4 regions of the Streptomyces sp. NPDC044106 genome follow, and region 1 is predicted to be linked to each of the others. Evidence: riboswitches for the same ligand, from Rfam matches in the RefSeq annotation. Region 1 holds a riboswitch; each other region holds the start of a gene.
The links. A riboswitch is a leader RNA that binds a small molecule or an ion and turns the genes downstream of it on or off. The one in region 1 is predicted to bind cobalamin.
Positions count from the first base shown of each region.

Region 2: it holds a riboswitch for cobalamin, as region 1 does, so the genes downstream of both, AC07DI_RS20585 (prenyltransferase/squalene oxidase repeat-containing protein) here and AC07DI_RS35680 (cobalamin biosynthesis protein) in region 1, are expected to answer to the same signal.
Region 3: it holds a riboswitch for cobalamin, as region 1 does, so the genes downstream of both, AC07DI_RS31860 (energy-coupling factor ABC transporter permease) here and AC07DI_RS35680 (cobalamin biosynthesis protein) in region 1, are expected to answer to the same signal.
Region 4: it holds a riboswitch for cobalamin, as region 1 does, so the genes downstream of both, AC07DI_RS13075 (ABC transporter substrate-binding protein) here and AC07DI_RS35680 (cobalamin biosynthesis protein) in region 1, are expected to answer to the same signal.

Region 1 covers NZ_JBWKFZ010000029.1:60,405-64,326, reverse strand. The annotation lists gene AC07DI_RS35685 (cobyric acid synthase) at 1-814, opposite strand, end outside; gene AC07DI_RS35680 (cobalamin biosynthesis protein) at 811-1,764, opposite strand; cobalamin riboswitch at 1,875-2,014, opposite strand; gene AC07DI_RS35675 (hypothetical protein) at 2,172-2,396, opposite strand; gene AC07DI_RS35670 (inorganic phosphate transporter) at 2,409-3,704, opposite strand.
Region 2 covers NZ_JBWKFZ010000010.1:335,274-339,195, reverse strand. The annotation lists gene AC07DI_RS20595 (aldehyde dehydrogenase) at 1-648, opposite strand, end outside; gene AC07DI_RS20590 (MBL fold metallo-hydrolase) at 905-1,975, shown strand; cobalamin riboswitch at 1,998-2,127, shown strand; gene AC07DI_RS20585 (prenyltransferase/squalene oxidase repeat-containing protein) at 2,252-3,484, shown strand; gene AC07DI_RS20580 (SCO2322 family protein) at 3,481-3,922, shown strand, end outside.
Region 3 covers NZ_JBWKFZ010000022.1:39,033-42,954, reverse strand. The annotation lists gene AC07DI_RS31875 (energy-coupling factor ABC transporter ATP-binding protein) at 1-424, opposite strand, end outside; gene cbiQ (cobalt ECF transporter T component CbiQ) at 421-1,170, opposite strand; gene AC07DI_RS31865 (energy-coupling factor ABC transporter substrate-binding protein) at 1,177-1,563, opposite strand; gene AC07DI_RS31860 (energy-coupling factor ABC transporter permease) at 1,563-2,288, opposite strand; cobalamin riboswitch at 2,319-2,502, opposite strand; gene AC07DI_RS31855 (PTS ascorbate transporter subunit IIC) at 2,610-3,922, opposite strand, start outside.
Region 4 covers NZ_JBWKFZ010000006.1:290,891-294,812, forward strand. The annotation lists gene AC07DI_RS13065 (ABC transporter ATP-binding protein) at 1-355, opposite strand, end outside; gene AC07DI_RS13070 (FecCD family ABC transporter permease) at 352-1,365, opposite strand; gene AC07DI_RS13075 (ABC transporter substrate-binding protein) at 1,482-2,465, opposite strand; cobalamin riboswitch at 2,511-2,631, opposite strand; gene AC07DI_RS13080 (M67 family metallopeptidase) at 2,635-3,057, opposite strand; gene AC07DI_RS13085 (amino acid permease) at 3,145-3,922, opposite strand, start outside.

The DNA of each region.
Region 1 (3,922 bases):
ACATCAGCGGCACCGCGCACACGGCGACCCGCAGCACGTCCTCGCCGACCGGCGGGGCCACCACCGACTCCCGGACGGCGCCCCGCAGGGACACCCGCAGGCCGTCCTCCTCGTCGATGCCGAGCCCGTGCTGGAACGGCAGCACACCGTACGTACGCCGCCCGGTGAGACCGAGCAGCATGTCGAGCCCGGGTTCCAGGAGGGAGACGTCCCCCCGGAACTTGTTCACCAGGTAGCCCGCGACGAGCTCCTGGTCGGCCGCGCTCAGCAGCGCCGTCGTCCCGAAGAACGACGCGAACACCCCGCCCCTGTCGATGTCCCCGACCACCAGGACGGGGAAGCGGGCGGCGCGCGCGATGCCCATGTTGACGATGTCGGTGCGCCGCAGATTGATCTCGGCGGGACTGCCCGCGCCTTCGCAGATCACGGCGTCATACGTGCCCCGGAGTTCCGCCAGGCATCCCAGGACGGTGTCGAGCAACTGCGCCTGCCGCCCTCCGTGGTAGCCACGCGCACTCATCTCGCCGACCGGCTTGCCCATCAGCACGACCTGGCTGGAGCGGTCGCCGCCGGGCTTGAGCAGAACGGGGTTCATCAGCGCGCTGGGCTCGACGCGGGCGGCCTGCGCCTGCATGGCCTGGGCCCGCCCGATCTCGGCGCCCTCGCGGGTGACGAAGGAGTTGAGGGACATGTTCTGCGCCTTGAACGGCGCGACGGACACGCCCTTGCGGGTCAGCCACCGGCAGATGCCGGCGGTGACGACGCTCTTGCCCGCGTCCGAGGTGGTCCCTGCGACGAGCAGTCCACCGCTCATGACGTTCTCCCTGACGTTGCCGACCGAAGTGCCCAGCGGGCGGTGACCACGGCGCCGAGGGCGAGCAGGCCGACGCGGCGGGACAGCTTCGCCGCCCGTTCGATGTCCCCCGCGCGCACGTCGCGCCCCTCCGCGTTCAGAACGGGCCGGTGCTCGACCCGCCCCCCGTACGACAGCGTCCCCCCGAGCCGTACGCCAAGCGCGCCGGCGAAGGCCGCCTCGACGGGTCCGGCGTTCGGGCTCGGATGCTTCGCCGCGTCCGCGCGCCAGGCCCGTACCGCTCCGGCGGGCGATCCCCCGGCCAGCGCCGCGAGGCCCGCGGTGAGCCGCGCCCCCGGCCATCCGACGACGTCGTCGAGGCGGGCGGAGGCCCAGCCGTACCGGCGGTAGCGGGCCGACTTGTGGCCCACCATCGCGTCCAGTGTGTTGACGGCCCGGAAGCCGACGAGTCCGGGCACCCCGCCCAGCGCGCCCCACACGAGCGCCCCGACCACCGCGTCGGAGGTGTTCTCGGCGACGGACTCCACGACGGCCCGCGCGATGCCGTCGGCGTCCAGCGCCTGCGGATCGCGCCCGCACAGATGCGGCAGCCGCTCCCGCGCGACCTCGATGTCCCCGGCCTCCAGCGCGCCGCCGATGGCCCGCGCCTCCCGGCCGAGCGAGGTGCCGCCGACGACGGCCCAGGTCGCGGCGGCGGTCAGCGCGACGGTTCCGGCCCGGGAGCGGCGTACGAGGGTGGTGGCGAGGGCGGCGGCGCCCGCCGCGCCTCCCGCGCAGACCACGGTGTGCAGCGCGCCCCAGCCGCGGTGGTCGCGCCAGAGCAGCCGCTCGACGGCGCCCGCGGCACGGCCGAACGCGGCGACCGGATGGCCCCGGCGGGGATCGCCGAGCAGCAGGTCACCGAGGAGGCCGGCGGCGGCGCCGTACGCGAAGTCGCGATCGGCACTCATGCGCTCAGCCCGTCGCCGTGCTGCGGAGAGGCTTCGACGAGCGGGGAAGGGGCGGCACCGGGCGGCCGGGCATGGCGATATGTCCTCACTCAGGGTGTCCGCGCCCTGGTTCGACGTGATCGGCGGCGAGAGTTCCTGGCTCGCGGGGAGTGGCTCCCCGGTGACAGTGGCGGGACCGCGCCGGATTCGCACCGGCTTCCTCTTCTGCCGCCGTAGTTGGCCCGGGCAGTCCACCACGGTCCGCGAAGGCCCGTCAACTCGCCGTTGACCTGCGGCGGGAGAGTGTGTTGGGGCCCACATGCGGGGTTGCGCGCACGCCCGGCGCGCGGGATCCGGATATACGGGTGGGGCGCGGAGCTCCGTACGCTCCGCGCCCCACCCGGGAAGACCGGCCGACGGCCCTGCCGTCAGGCGACGATCAGGAAGATGCCGTACGCCACCGCCGCCGCGCACAGGGCGAAGCAGGCATACGCGCCGGTGCGCGCCAGGGCCGCGGTGCCGCCCGTGGCGGCGGCCGCCGTCTCCTGCCGGGAGAGGCCGACGACGCCGAGGGTGAACAGGCCCACCAGGGCCACCGTCACCGCGAGACTGACTCCGAAGACGGAGCCGAGAGCTGCCCAGTCGATGCTCATGCTGGTCTGTCCTTACACGGTCGCGGGCCGGGCGGGGTCCGCCATGGCGCCGGTCGTGGTGGTGGTCGGGGCCGAGACCGTGACCCTGACGGGCTGGTCCACGGGGACGGCGGCGGCAGGCACGCCCGCCGGGGGAGGGGAGACGGCGGCGATCGCGGTGGTGACCACGCCCGCGGGCTCGGCGACCGCGGTGTCGTCGTGGCCGATCTCGTCGTCCGTGACGTTGGTGTGGTCGACGGCGTTGCGCCGCGAGAGCACCCAGATCACGCCCGAGCCCGCGATCAGGAGCGTCGCGGTGGCCGCGATGCCCCAGGGGCCCTGCTTGGTGAGGAACTCGGCGCCCGCGCCGACCAGGCCCGCCGCCGGCAGGGTCAGGCCCCACGCGACGAACATCCGGGTCGCGGTCGACCAGCGGACCACGCCGCCCTTGCGGCCGAGGCCCGCGCCCATCACGGCGCCCGAGCAGACCTGAGTGGTGGAGAGGGAGAAGCCGATGTGCGAGGAGGCGAGGATCGCCGTCGCGGCGCTGGTCTGGGCGGCGAAGCCCTGCTGCGGCGCGAGGTCGGTCAGGCCCTTGCCCATGGTGCGGATGATGCGCCAGCCGCCGAGGTAGGTGCCGAGCGCGATGGCCATGCCGGCCGAGACGATGACCCACATCGGGGGGTTGGCGCCGGGGTTCAGGACGCCGCCGGTGATCAGGGCGAGCGTGATGATGCCCATGGTCTTCTGCGCGTCGTTCGTGCCGTGGGCCAGCGAGACGAGGCCGGCGGAGGCGATCTGGCCCGCGCGGTACCCCTTGGCGGTGGCCTTCTGGTCGGTGCCGCGGCCGATCCGGTACGTCAGGCGGGTGGCCAGCGTCGCGGCGATGCCCGCCACGAGCGGGGCCGCGACGGCCGGGATCAGGATCTTGGTGACGACGGTGCCGCCGTTGATCGACGACCAGCCCATCGACATGACGGCGGCGCCGATGAGGCCGCCGAAGAGTGCGTGGGAGGAGCTGGAGGGCAGGCCCACCAGCCAGGTGACGAGGTTCCAGAGAATCGCGCCGACGAGCGCGGCGAAGATGACCTCTGTCTTCAGTCCGTCCTCGTTGACGATGCCGCCGGAGATCGTCTTGGCGACTTCGACGGAGAGGAAGGCTCCGACGAGGTTGAGCACGGCGGACATGGCCACCGCCGTCTTGGGCTTGAGAGCGCCGGTCGAGATGGTCGTCGCCATCGCGTTGGCAGTGTCGTGGAAACCGTTCGTGAAATCGAACACGAGAGCGGTGACGATCACGATCCCGAGGAGAAGCGTGATGTGTTCCATTTACCCAGGCTTCTGTTGGACGTCAGTGGCATGTGGAACGTAGGCAATCCGGGTGAACGGAAAGTGAACTGGGCCGGGCGGTGCGGTGACCCGAAGCGGAGTGCCCCTGCTCCGTATTCAGCAGGTGTCTGAAGATGATCGTAAGGAGCGGCCATGGGAGGCCCGCAAACGGGGCGGAGTGTCGGGTTCCGCCATCCGGCGGCCGTCTCCGGCGCACA
Region 2 (3,922 bases), on a different contig from region 1:
CTCGCTCACCTCGCGGTCGGCGCAGATGATCGAGAGCACGCCTTCCGGCAGCCCCGCCTCGGCGGCGATCTCCGCGAGGATGTAGGAGTCGAGGGGCGCTTCCGGCGAGGTCTTGAGGACGACCGGGCAGCCGGCGAGCAGGGCGGGGGCGAGTTTGGCGGCGGCGGTGAACTGCGGGACGTTCCACGGCACGACGGCCGCGACGACGCCGACCGGTTCGCGCCGCACGAGCAGCTTGCCGAGGACGCCGTCCCGCTCCTCCTCGTAGGGGAAGTCGCGGGCGACGGTGATCGCCGCGTCCCACGCCATCATCGCGGAGAGGGCCTGCACCATCACGCTTGACGTGTAGGGCGTGCCGTTCTCGGAGCTGATGACGCGGGCGATCTCCTCGTGGCGTATCGCGAAGCCGTCCTTGATCCTCGATATGACCTCGATGCGCTCGTCCGGCGTCATCCGCGGCCACGGGCCGTGCTCGAAGGCCTTGCGGGCACCGGCGACGGCGCGGTCCACGTCGGCGGGGGCCGCGTGCGGCACGCGGGCGAAGACCTCTTCGGTGTGCGGGGAGACGACGTCGATGACGCCCTTGCCGAGCGGGTCCACCAACTCCCCGCCGATGAACAGCTGTCCGTGTTCCACGAGCTCGGTCATGGCTGACTGCCTCCTGCGGGTCCCTGCGGGGCGTTTCCTGACACCGTTTCAGAACTGATGTTTCAGAACTGATACCAGTTCTAGTTGGAGGAGTCCACGTCCGAAAGCGCCAGAAGCGCCAGAAGCCCAGGAGGCTCCGGAAGACTCCGGGAGGCTCGCGGGAGCATCAACCCGGCGGCGAGGAGGTGAACTTGGGCGACTATTGGAACTAGTTCTAGTTATAGTGGCGGGCATCAGCGACAGAGACGAGGCGCCCATGACGCGGGTGAGCGGCGGCACGCGGGCGAGCGGCCCACCGGTGATCGAGCACGGCGGCGGCGTCTGGAGCATCAAGGTCCCGATCCCCGACAACCCCCTCGGCTTCACCCTCGTCCACCTCCTGGACACCGACGCGGGCCCCGTCCTCGTCGACACCGGCTGGGACGACCCGGCGTCCTGGGAGACCCTCGCCGCCGGGCTCGTCGCCTGCGGCACCGCGGTCCAGGACGTGCACGGCGTCGTCATCACCCACCACCACCCCGACCACCACGGCCTGTCCAAAGCGGTCCGCGAGGCGTCGGGCGCGTGGATCGCGATGCACGAGGCGGACGCCTCCGTGGTGCGCCGCACCCGTGCCAACCCGCCCGAGCGCTGGTACGCCTACATGGCCGCGAAGCTCACCGCCGCGGGCGCCCCGGCCGGCCACGTCGCCCCCCTGGTGCGGGCCCGCGACGAGGGCCGCCCCCGCGCACTGCCCGGCCTCGCCCCCGCCCTGCCCGACCTCGGCATCACCCCGGGCGAGCTGCTCGCCCTGCCGGGCCGCCGGGTGCGCGCGATCTGGACCCCAGGCCACACGCCGGGCCACGTCTGCCTGCACCTGGAGGAGGACCACCCGACGGGCCTGCGCGGCCACGGCCGGCTCTTCTCCGGGGACCATCTGCTGCCCGGCATCACCCCGCACATCGGCCTGTACGAGGACCCCGACGACGACACGGTGACCGACCCCCTCGGCGACTACCTCGACTCCCTGGAGCGGGTCGGCCGCCTCGCCCCCGCCGAGGTCCTCCCCGCCCACCAGCACGCCTTCACCGACGCCCCCGGCCGCGTACGCGAACTCCTCGCGCACCACGAGGAGCGCCTGACGAGCCTGCTCACCCTGCTCGCCGAGCCCCTCACCCCCTGGCAGATCGCCACCCGCATGGAGTGGAACAGGCCCTGGGCCGAGATCCCCTACGGCTCGCGCAACATCGCGGTCTCCGAAGCGGAGGCCCACGTACGCCGCCTGGTGAAGCTGGGGCGCGCGGAGGCGGTGGCAGGGAGCGATCCGCTCGCGTTCGTGGCGGTGTGACCCGAGGGGCCCGCGGACCGGCCGGTAGAGTGAGTGCGTCGTCCTCACGTCCGAGCAGGGGAAAGTCCGGTGCGAATCCGGCGCTGACCCGCAGCCGTAATCCGACCGCAGCGTCGGTGAGCCGGAATGCCCGGCGCGGAACGTGACCGGCTCGCTTCACCGGACCCTCCGGTGAGCGGCACCGTCGAGGTATACGGAGCCGGAGCCGCCGGAAGCCGTGCTGCCCGCACGGACCGTGCCGCCCCGCTCCCCGCAGGGAGAGGCATCCGCCCCATCATGAACGTTCGTCGCAGTGCGGCGGTCCTGGCCGCCGTCGCCGTGTTCGGCTCGGCCGCGGCACCGGCCGCCTTCGCGGAGAGCAGCTCCCCGTCGCCCTCGACCGCGCTCCCCTCGGGCCTCTACGGCAAGCAGGACCCCAAGTTCGACGGCGTCTTCCGCCAGTCGTACGCCCTGCTCGCCCAGCACACCCAGGACATCGAGCCGGCCGCGAAGGCCGTCGACTGGCTGACCGGGCAGCAGTGCGCGAGCGGCGGCTTCGCGGCGTACCGCGCGGACGCGAGCACGCCGTGCAACTCCAAGACCACGGTCGACAGCAACTCCACCGCCGCCGCCGTGCAGGCCCTCACCGCGCTCGGCGGCCAGGACAAGGCGGTGAAGAAGAGCGTCCAGTGGCTGAAGTCGGTGCAGAACAAGGACGGCGGCTGGGGCTACAACCCCGGCTTCCCCTCCGACGCGAACTCCACGGGGATCGTCGTCGGCGCGCTCGTCGCCGCCGGTGAGAACCCCGCGTCCGCCAAGTCCCAGGGCGGGAAGTCCCCCTACGACGCGCTGCCGAAGCTCGCCATGGACTGCGGCAAGGACGGCGGCGCCTTCGGCCTCGCCGACGCCAAGTCCGGCAAGCTCTCGCCGAACGCCGGCGCCACCGCGGCCGGTGTGCTCGGCAGCCTCGGCCGTGGCCTCGTCGTGGCGCCCGCGAAGAAGGCCGCGTCCGGTGCCCCCAAGTGCGCGAAGCCGGACACGACGGCGCAGGCCGCGAGCAACGGCACCGGCTACCTCCTCGACACCCTCGGCAAGAACGAGGACCACCTGATGTCGTCGATGCCGGGCGTCGGCGACATGCCGGACGTCGGCGGCACCGCCGACGCCGTGGTCGCCCTCGCCGCCGCCGGACAGCAGGAGCAGGCCAAGAAGTCCGCGGTGTGGCTCACGGAGAACTCCGCGAAGTGGGCGAAGCAGTCGGGCCCCGCCGCCTACGCGAAGCTGATCTTCGCCGCGAACGCCGCGGGCCTGGACCCACGCGACTTCGGCGGCGCCGACCTCGTCAAGCAGCTGAACGCCCAGGGCCCGCCCCCGCAGTCCGCCTCCGACCACGCCTCGGCGTCGGACAAGGACGAGAAGAAGGACGACGACGGCGGTGTCAGCGTCTGGTGGATCGTCGGCGTCGGCATGGTCGCCGGCATCGGCATCGGCTTCCTGTACAGCGGCAACCGCAAGAAGAAGCAGCCGTGACGGCAGGCCGTGGGCGGCTGCTGCTCGGGGTGCTCCTCGCCGCCGTCGTCGGCGTCCTCGTGGCCGCGCCCGCCCAGGCCGCCGGCTACCGCTACTGGTCGTTCTGGGAGCGGGACGGCGGGCAGTGGACGTACGCGAGCCAGGGCCCGGGCACCGCGCGCCCCGACGACGGTGACGTACAGGGCTTCCGCTTCGCGGTCTCCGAGGACTCCAAGGAAGCGGCGAAGCCGCGCGGCGCCGCGGACTTCGAGGACATCTGCGCGGACACCCCGGCCGAGGACGGGCACAAGCGGGTCGCGCTGGTCGTCGACTTCGGCACGGCGGGCGACGCGCCCGGCGGTGAGCGCCCGCCGAAGCCGCGTACCGCCTGCGCCAGCGTCGCCGACGACGCCACCAGCGCGGAGGCCCTCGCCTCGGTCGCCGAACCGCTGCGCTACG
Region 3 (3,922 bases), on a different contig from region 1:
TGAGCGCCTCGGCGACCCTGGCCCGCACCTCCGCGTCGGACAGGCCGAGATTGAGCGGCCCGAAGGACACGTCCTGCTCGACGGAGGCGGCGAACAGCTGGTCGTCGGGGTCCTGGACGACCAGCTGCACGGTCGTGCGCAGCCGGGTCAGGCCCTTGCGGTCGTACGTCACGGGGACGCCCTCGACCGTCAACCGGCCCGCGGCGGGCCGCAGTCCGCCGCTGAGCAGCCGCATGAGGGTGGTCTTGCCGCTGCCGTTGCGGCCGAGCAGGGCGAGGGCGCGGCCCTCGACGACATCGAAGTCGAGGCCGCTGAGCACGGTGGGCCCGTCCTCGTACGCGTAGGACGCGGCGCGCAGGGCGACCACCGGGTCGCCCGGTCCGCCGCGGGCGCCCGGCTCGCGCAGAACCCTCGGCTCGGTCATGGCAGGAACCTTTCCAGTACGAGGGTGAGGGCCACCAGGCCCACGAGGAGTGCCGCGCCGACGGCCACGAAGGGCCGCGAGATGCGGGCGTCGGGCACGAGGACGCGCAGTGTGCCGTCATAGCCGCGTCCCGCGAGCCCGGCCTGCAGACGGCTCGCCCGGTCGAAGGCCCGCACGAACGCGGTGGCGCCGAGACCGGCCAGGGAACGCCAGGTGGCGGCGCGAGTGGTGTGACCGAGCCGGGCGGCCTGGGCCTGCCGGATCCGGCTCATGGAGTCGAGGAGCAGGAAGCTCATCCGGTAAGTGACGAGTGCCACGTCCACGACCGGTGCGGGCACGCCCGCCTTCACCAGCCGGGGCAACAGGTCCGACATCGGTGTGGTGAAGGCGAAGAGGAGCACGCCGAGGGAGGCCGCGGAGGTGCGCAGGAGGAGGCCGCCCGCGCGCGCCGGGCCGCCGTCGGCGAACGTGACGAATCCGTCGGGACCGCCGAGTTGGACGAGCAGCGTCAGCGCGCCGGTGACACAGAAGCCGAGCGGCACCCGGTAGGCGCGCCACAGTTTGCGAGGGGGCACGCCCGCGGGGCCGAGCAGCAGGACGAGCGCGGTGACCAGGACGAGCGCGGCGCCCGGCCAGGGCGGCAGCGAGATGGCCAGGACGGTGAGGCCGAGCCCGAGCACGGCCTTGTCCACGGGGTGGCGGCGGCGCCAGCGACTGCTGTGCGCCGCCGCGTCGATGGGCAGCACGCCGGATCAGACCTGCTCGGTCTCGGGCCGGGCGCCCTCGGCGTCGGCCTGCGTACCGGCCGCCTGCTCCGTCCGCTCCTGCTGAGTTCGCGCCGGCTCCGCGCCCTGGCGGCGCCCCTTGCGCAGCCCGAAGTAGTACGCGAGCACACCGGCGCCGAGGGCCGCCTGCAGGGCGAACAGCGCCGATTCGATCTCCCCGGACGGGGGTTCGTACAGCGGGGAGAACCACGGCTTGTAGTCCGGCTCGATCTCGGTGATCGCCGTCTCGGCCTGCGAGTCGGCGCCGGTGAACGGTTCTTCCTTGTCGTCGCCGAGCCCGAGGGCCAGGGGCAGCACCGCGAGCGCGGCGACGACGACGAGCAGCAGGATGTTGATCTTCGCGTTCCGGCTCATCAGGCGCTGGCCCCCGTCTCCGTAGTGGTCGTGGTCGTCGTCGTCACGGTCTGCTTCCGCTTGCCCTGCAGCAGCACGCCGAGCCGGGTCAGCTCGCCCTTGCTGGACTGCACGAGCAGCCGCATCACCAGGACGGTGAGCAGTCCTTCGCTGACCGCGAGGGGGATCTGGGTGACGGCGAAGATGCCGCCGAACTTCCCCAGCGCGCCGAGGAACCCGCTGCTGGGGTCGGGGAAGGCGAGCGCCAGCTGGACACTGGTGACGCAGTACGTGGACAGGTCGGCGACGAACGCCCCGAAGAACACGGCGACCATGAGCGGCACGTCGTACCGCTTGAGGAGCCGGTAGACCGCGTATCCGGCCCAGGGCCCCACGATCGCCATCGAGAACACGTTGGCGCCCAGGGTGGTGAGGCCGCCGTGGGCGAGCAGCAGGGCCTGGAAGAGCAGGGTGATGGTGCCGAGCACCGTCATGATGGGTGGCCGGAACAGGATCGCTCCGAGCCCGGTTCCCGTCGGGTGCGAGCAACTGCCCGTGACGGACGGGATCTTCAGTGCGGAAAGGACAAAAGTAAAGGCCCCGGAGGCGCCGAGGAGCAGGGTGCTCTCCGGGTGCTCCTTGACCTCACGGGTCAGGGAGCGGACTCCGTGGACGACGAACGGCGCGGACGCTACGCCCCAGGCGATCGCGTGCGCCGGCGGGAGGAAACCCTCGGCTATGTGCATGGCTCGGCAGACCCTCTCCAGCACCTCGTGGATGGACAACGCGCCCTGGCCGGTCTCCTGGCTGACGGGTCGTACCGACCGGACTCCGCCTTCCCGGGTACGTGTGCACCCAGTGGCTGCCGCGAGGGCTGGAGCCGGACTTCCCGATCACAGTGGCGAGGGCCGCACCGGCATCACACCGGATTTCCCGAGCACCAAGGCGTGGTGACATTAGTGCGCAACTGATCTGCTGACAACTCGCGCCATGGTGGTGGGGGTGGCAGACGCGGGCGCGTGTACCACCGCGTGCGCCCCTGTTCAGAGGCTGTACACGGGCATTGCTCAGGGCCGGTCGTCCGGGGGCGGGGGCGGCTTCGGGGCACCGCGCGGAGGCGCGATCTTCGCGTACGCAACGGGTGAACCCGCGGCGGTCCCGGTCGCCGACGGCAAGCCCGCCCTGTGCGCGGGGAGCAGGGCGTCGCGGTGGGCTCCGGGGTCCCAGCCGGTCTCCACGACGCGCTTCTGGAAGACGACCGCGCCGAGCAGGACCGCCGCGCCGAGCAGCAGCATCAGGACGACTCCGCCGGTCCCGCCCGTCTTGGCCGCGTAGCCGGTGAGCGTGCCGAACCAGCCGAAGTCGGCGTCGCCGAAGGTCGTGTTCTCCTCGCCGAAGGCGCCGAGGACCTTCAGGAGGAGGGCGGGCAGGAGGGTGATGAGGACGCCGTTGACGAAGGCGCCGAGGGCCGCGCCGCGACGGCCGCCGGTCGCGTTGCCGTAGACGCCCGCCGCGCCGCCGGTGAAGAAGTGCGGGACGAGGCCGGGCAGGACGAGGGCGAGGCCGAAGGCCGGGTGGAAGACCCAGGCGAGCAGGCCGAGGCTGACAAGACCGCCGGTGAAGCTGGCGATGAAGCCGACCAGGACGGCGTTCTGTGCATAGGGGAAGACGATGGGCGCGTCGAGGGAGGGCACCGCGCCGGGCACCAGTTTGCGGGCGATGCCCTGGAAGGCGGGGACGAGTTCACCGAGGATCGTGCGGACACCGAAGAGGATCACGGCGACGGCGATGCCGAACTGCAGGCCCTGCATGACCGACTGCATGACGTAGTCGCCGACACCGCTCGCGCCCGCGGCCCCGTGCTCGCCGAACGCCTTGAACGCCTCCTCCTTTCCCACCTTCCCGAGGAAGACCAGGGACATGATCACGTAGATCAGCACCATCGACAGGGCGGTCGCCACCATCGAGTCGCGCAGGAAGCGCAGCCCTTCGGGGAGGTTCATCTCCTCGGTGCTGCGACTGCGCCTGCCCACCAACTGCCCTGTCGCGCCCGCCGCGATGTACCCGGCCGTCCCGAAGTGGCCGATCGCGACGCTGTCGTTGCCGGTGACGCGCTTGGTCCAGGGGTGTGCGAAGGCGGGCAGGGCCACCAGCAGGATGCCGAGCAGGACTCCGCCGACGACGACCACGACCCATGACGGCCGGCCCGCGACGGCCAGGACCATCGTCAGCAGGGTCGCCATGAACAGCATGTGATGCCCGGTCAGGAACACGTAGCGCAGGGGGGTGAAGCGGGCGAGGGCCAGGCTGATGGCGAACCCGAGGATCATCAGCCAGGCGACGCGGGCGCCGTACTCCTGCTGCGCGATGCCGACGATCG
Region 4 (3,922 bases), on a different contig from region 1:
GGCCCATCGCGACGACCTGCCGGACGCTGAGCTCGAAGGCGGCCTGGCCGTCCTGCGGGACCGTGGCGAGGCGCCGGGCGCGCGCCTTCGCGGTCATGGTGTGCAGGTCGTCGCCGTCGAGGAGGGCGCGGCCCCCGGTGGGACGCAGGGTGCCGTACACGCAGCGCAGCAGTGTCGTCTTGCCGCTGCCGTTGGGGCCGATGACGCCGACGGTCTCGCCGGGGGCGGCGGTGAGGTCGACGGCGTCGACAAGGAGGCGCCCGCCGATCTCGTAGGAGAGGCCTTCCGTGCGCAGCTCGCCGGTGGGGCGGGGGCCACCCGGTTCCACGCTCGTGCCGGGGTTCCGCGCGTTCATGCCGGGACTCCTTCGGTACGTCGCCGCAGCAGCCAGAGGAAGAAGGGGCCGCCGGTCAGCGCGGTGAGCACGCCGACGGGGATGTCCTGCGGCGCGGCGACGGTGCGCGCGGCGAGGTCGGCGGCGACCAGGAAGACCGCGCCCATCAGCGCCACGACCGGCAACAGCGCGCGGTGGGCGGCGCCGACCAGCATGCGGGCGGCGTGCGGCACCATCAGGCCGACGAACCCGATGGCCCCGCTGTAGGCGACCAGGACACCGGTCAGCAGGGAGGCGAGGACGAAGACGGTGACACGGAAGCGGGTCGCGTCCAGGCCGAGGACGGTGGCGCCCTCCTCGCCCGCGAGGAGCAGATCGAGGGGGCGGGCCATGGCGACGAGGAGGGCCGTGCCGAGGATGAGGACGGAGCAGGGCAGGGCGAGCATGTCCCAGCGGGCGCTGCCGAGGCCGCCGAGCGTCCAGTAGAGGACTTCCTTGAGGTGGTCCGCGCTGTCGGCGGTGACCAGGATGAGGCTGGTCAGCGCGGTCAGGATGTACGAGACGGCGACGCCCGCGAGGATCAGCCGGCCAGTGGCGAAGCCGCCGCCCCCGCTTCTGGCCAGGGTGTAGACGAGGACGAGCGAGAGCAGGGCACCCGCGAAGGCGGCGGCCGGGATGGTGACGGTGGTCGACAGGGCGGCGCCGAGGCCGAAGACGCCGCCGAGCACGATGGCGCAGACGGCGCCCACCGAGGCTCCGGAGGAGACGCCCAGCAGGAACGGGTCCGCGAGGGGGTTGCGGACGAGGGCCTGGAGGACGGCGCCGATGACTGCGAGGCCGCCTCCGACGGTGGCTCCGAGGATGACTCTCGGGAGTCTTACGTCGAGGACGATGGTTCTGAACGGGGAGGGTTCCGCTCGGCCGGTGAGGATCTCCATGACGTGGGCCGGGGGGATCCGCACGGAGCCGAGTGCGAGACCGGCGAGGGCGGTGGCCGCCAGGGTTGCGGTGAGGACGGTCAGTATCGTCAGGTGCCGCCCCCGTGAGCTCGGCCCATCGCCCTTCGGGCTCGTCCTCAAACGCCGGACGGGCTGGATGATCCGCCCCACGCGCTGGGTGATCCGCCCCACGCGCTGAATGGTCCGGCTCACAGCTGCGCCGCCAGCTTCCTCACCGCCTCCGGTGCTCGTACGCCCGTGACCACGTCCGACAGGCGCAGGACCGCGAAGTTCTCGTTCTTGATGGCGGGGACGTCCTGGAGGGCCGGGTCGTCGAGGAGGCGCTTCTTCTTCTGGGTGACGGTGGTGGCGCCGTAGTCGAGGATCAGGATCGTTTCGGGCTTGCGCTCGACGACCTTCTCCCAGGACGCGTCGGTGAAGGACTTGTTCACGTCGGCGAAGACGTTGTGGCCGCCCGCCCGCTCGACGATGTCGTTGCCGATGCCCCGGCCGCCCGCCGTGAACGCGGTCTTGTCGCCGCTGTCGTAGACGAAGACGGAGCGGGGCTTCTCACCCTTGGACCGGGACCGTGACTTCTCCGCGGTGGCGGCCAGTTCGCGGCGGGCGGCGCTCACCCATTTCTCGGCCCGCGCCCGCACCCCGAACGTGGCGCCGACCTCGCGGACCTCGCGGTAGACATCGTCCATGGAGACGGGGTGCCCGGCGCAGCCCTCGATGTTGAGGCGGCTGTCGATGCCGGACTTGGCGAGGGCCGAGCGGCTGCGTCCGTCACCGGCGAGGAAGGCGCTCGCGTAACCGCCGTACACGTAGTCGGGGTTGGCGGAGAGCAGCTTCTCGTAGGAGGGGTACTCCTTGGCGATCACCGGGATCGACTCGTACGCCTTCTTGTACTTCGGCAGGACCTCGTCGTCGAGGTAGGCGGTACCGGCCAGCCGGTCCTTCAGGCCGAGTTCCAGCATCACTTCGGTGGCGTGCTGGTTCATGGTGACGGCGCGCTTCGGGGGTGCGTCGTACGTCGTCCGCACGCCGCAGTTGGTGACGGTGTACGGGAATCCGGCGGCCTTGGTGGCGGGCCCGGAGTCGTCGTCCGCCGCCGAGGTGGAGCAGGCGGCGAGCGGGGCGAGCAGGGCGGCCGTGACGAGGGCGCGCAGGGGCCGGTGGGACCGGGGCATGACGGAACTGCCTCCTCCAGGGGATTTCCGCGTCCCCTGCGTTGCGTGGGAGGAAGGCGGCAGGTCAGTTCCTGACTCCCCCGCCCCAACTATGGGGTGGGGTCACAGTGGCGGGACCGTGCCGGGTTCGCACCGGCTTCCTGGCTCCTGCCGCCCTCGTTGGTAAAGATCAGTATGCCTGTACGACCTTTACCTCTTCCTCGGTGACCTCGCCGTCCACGATGCGGTACGAGCGGAACTGGAAGGGGCCCGGGCCGTCGGTGTCCGCCGTGGAGACCAGGACGTAGTGGGCGCCGGGCTCGTTGGCGTAGGTGATGTCGGTGCGCGAGGGGTAGGCCTCGGTGGCCGTGTGCGAGTGGTAGACGATCACGGGCTCCTCGTCGCGGTCGTCCATCTCGCGGTAGAGCTTCAGCAGGTCACCCGAGTCGAACTCGTAGAACGTGGGCGAGCGCGCGGCGTTCAGCATGGGGATGAACCGCTCGGGGCGGCCGGTGCCCGCCGGGCCCGCGACGACGCCGCAGGCCTCGTCGGGGTGGTCCTGGCGCGCGTGCGCGACGATCTGGTCGTGGAGGGCCTGGGTGAGGGTCAGCATGGGAGTCAGGATAAGCAGAGGGCCCGCGCCGTACCGAAGTGTGGTACGGGCGGGCCCGAATGCTGGACAACGCTCTGGGAAGCGGTGTCAGTCCTTCCCGACCGGCGTGCTGTCGGCGGTGACCGAGCCGTCGACAGCGGTCTTGCGCTTGTTGAAGGCGGCCGCCTGCGGGTTGCGGCTCTTGAGCACCAGGTACGACACCGTCAGGATCGCGGCCCAGACCGGGGCGGCGTACAGCGAGACCCGGTTGTCCTTGTCGATGCCCATCATCACGATGACCATGCCGATGAAGAGCAGCGCGAACCAGCTGGTGTACGGGGCACCGGGCGCCCGGAAGGTGGACTGCGGCAGCTCGCCGCGGTCGGCCTTGCGGCGGTAGCGGATCTGGCAGGCGAGGATCATGATCCAGGCCCACATACCGGAGATGGTCGCGAAGGAGACGACGTAGGTGAACGCCTTGCCGGGCCACTGGTAGTTGATCCAGACGCCGACCAGCATGCACGCGGCGGAGGCCGTGGTGCCGATCAGCGGCAGGCCGTTCTTCGTGAGCTTGGTGAAGAACTTCGGGCCCTGGCCGTTGAGCGCCAGGTCGCGCAGCATGCGGCCGGTGGAGTACATGCCGGAGTTGCAGGAGGAGAGCGCGGCGGTGAGGACCACGAAGTTCACGATGGCGGCGCCGACGCCGAGGCCCATCTTCTCGAAGGCGGCGACGAACGGCGAGACGTCGGGCTTGAACGTCGTCCACGGGACGACCGACAGGATCATGATGAGCGCGCCGACGTAGAAGACGGCGATGCGCCACGGCACGGTGTTGATGGCCTTGGGCAGGACGGTCTTCGGGTCCTTGGACTCGCCCGCGGTGACG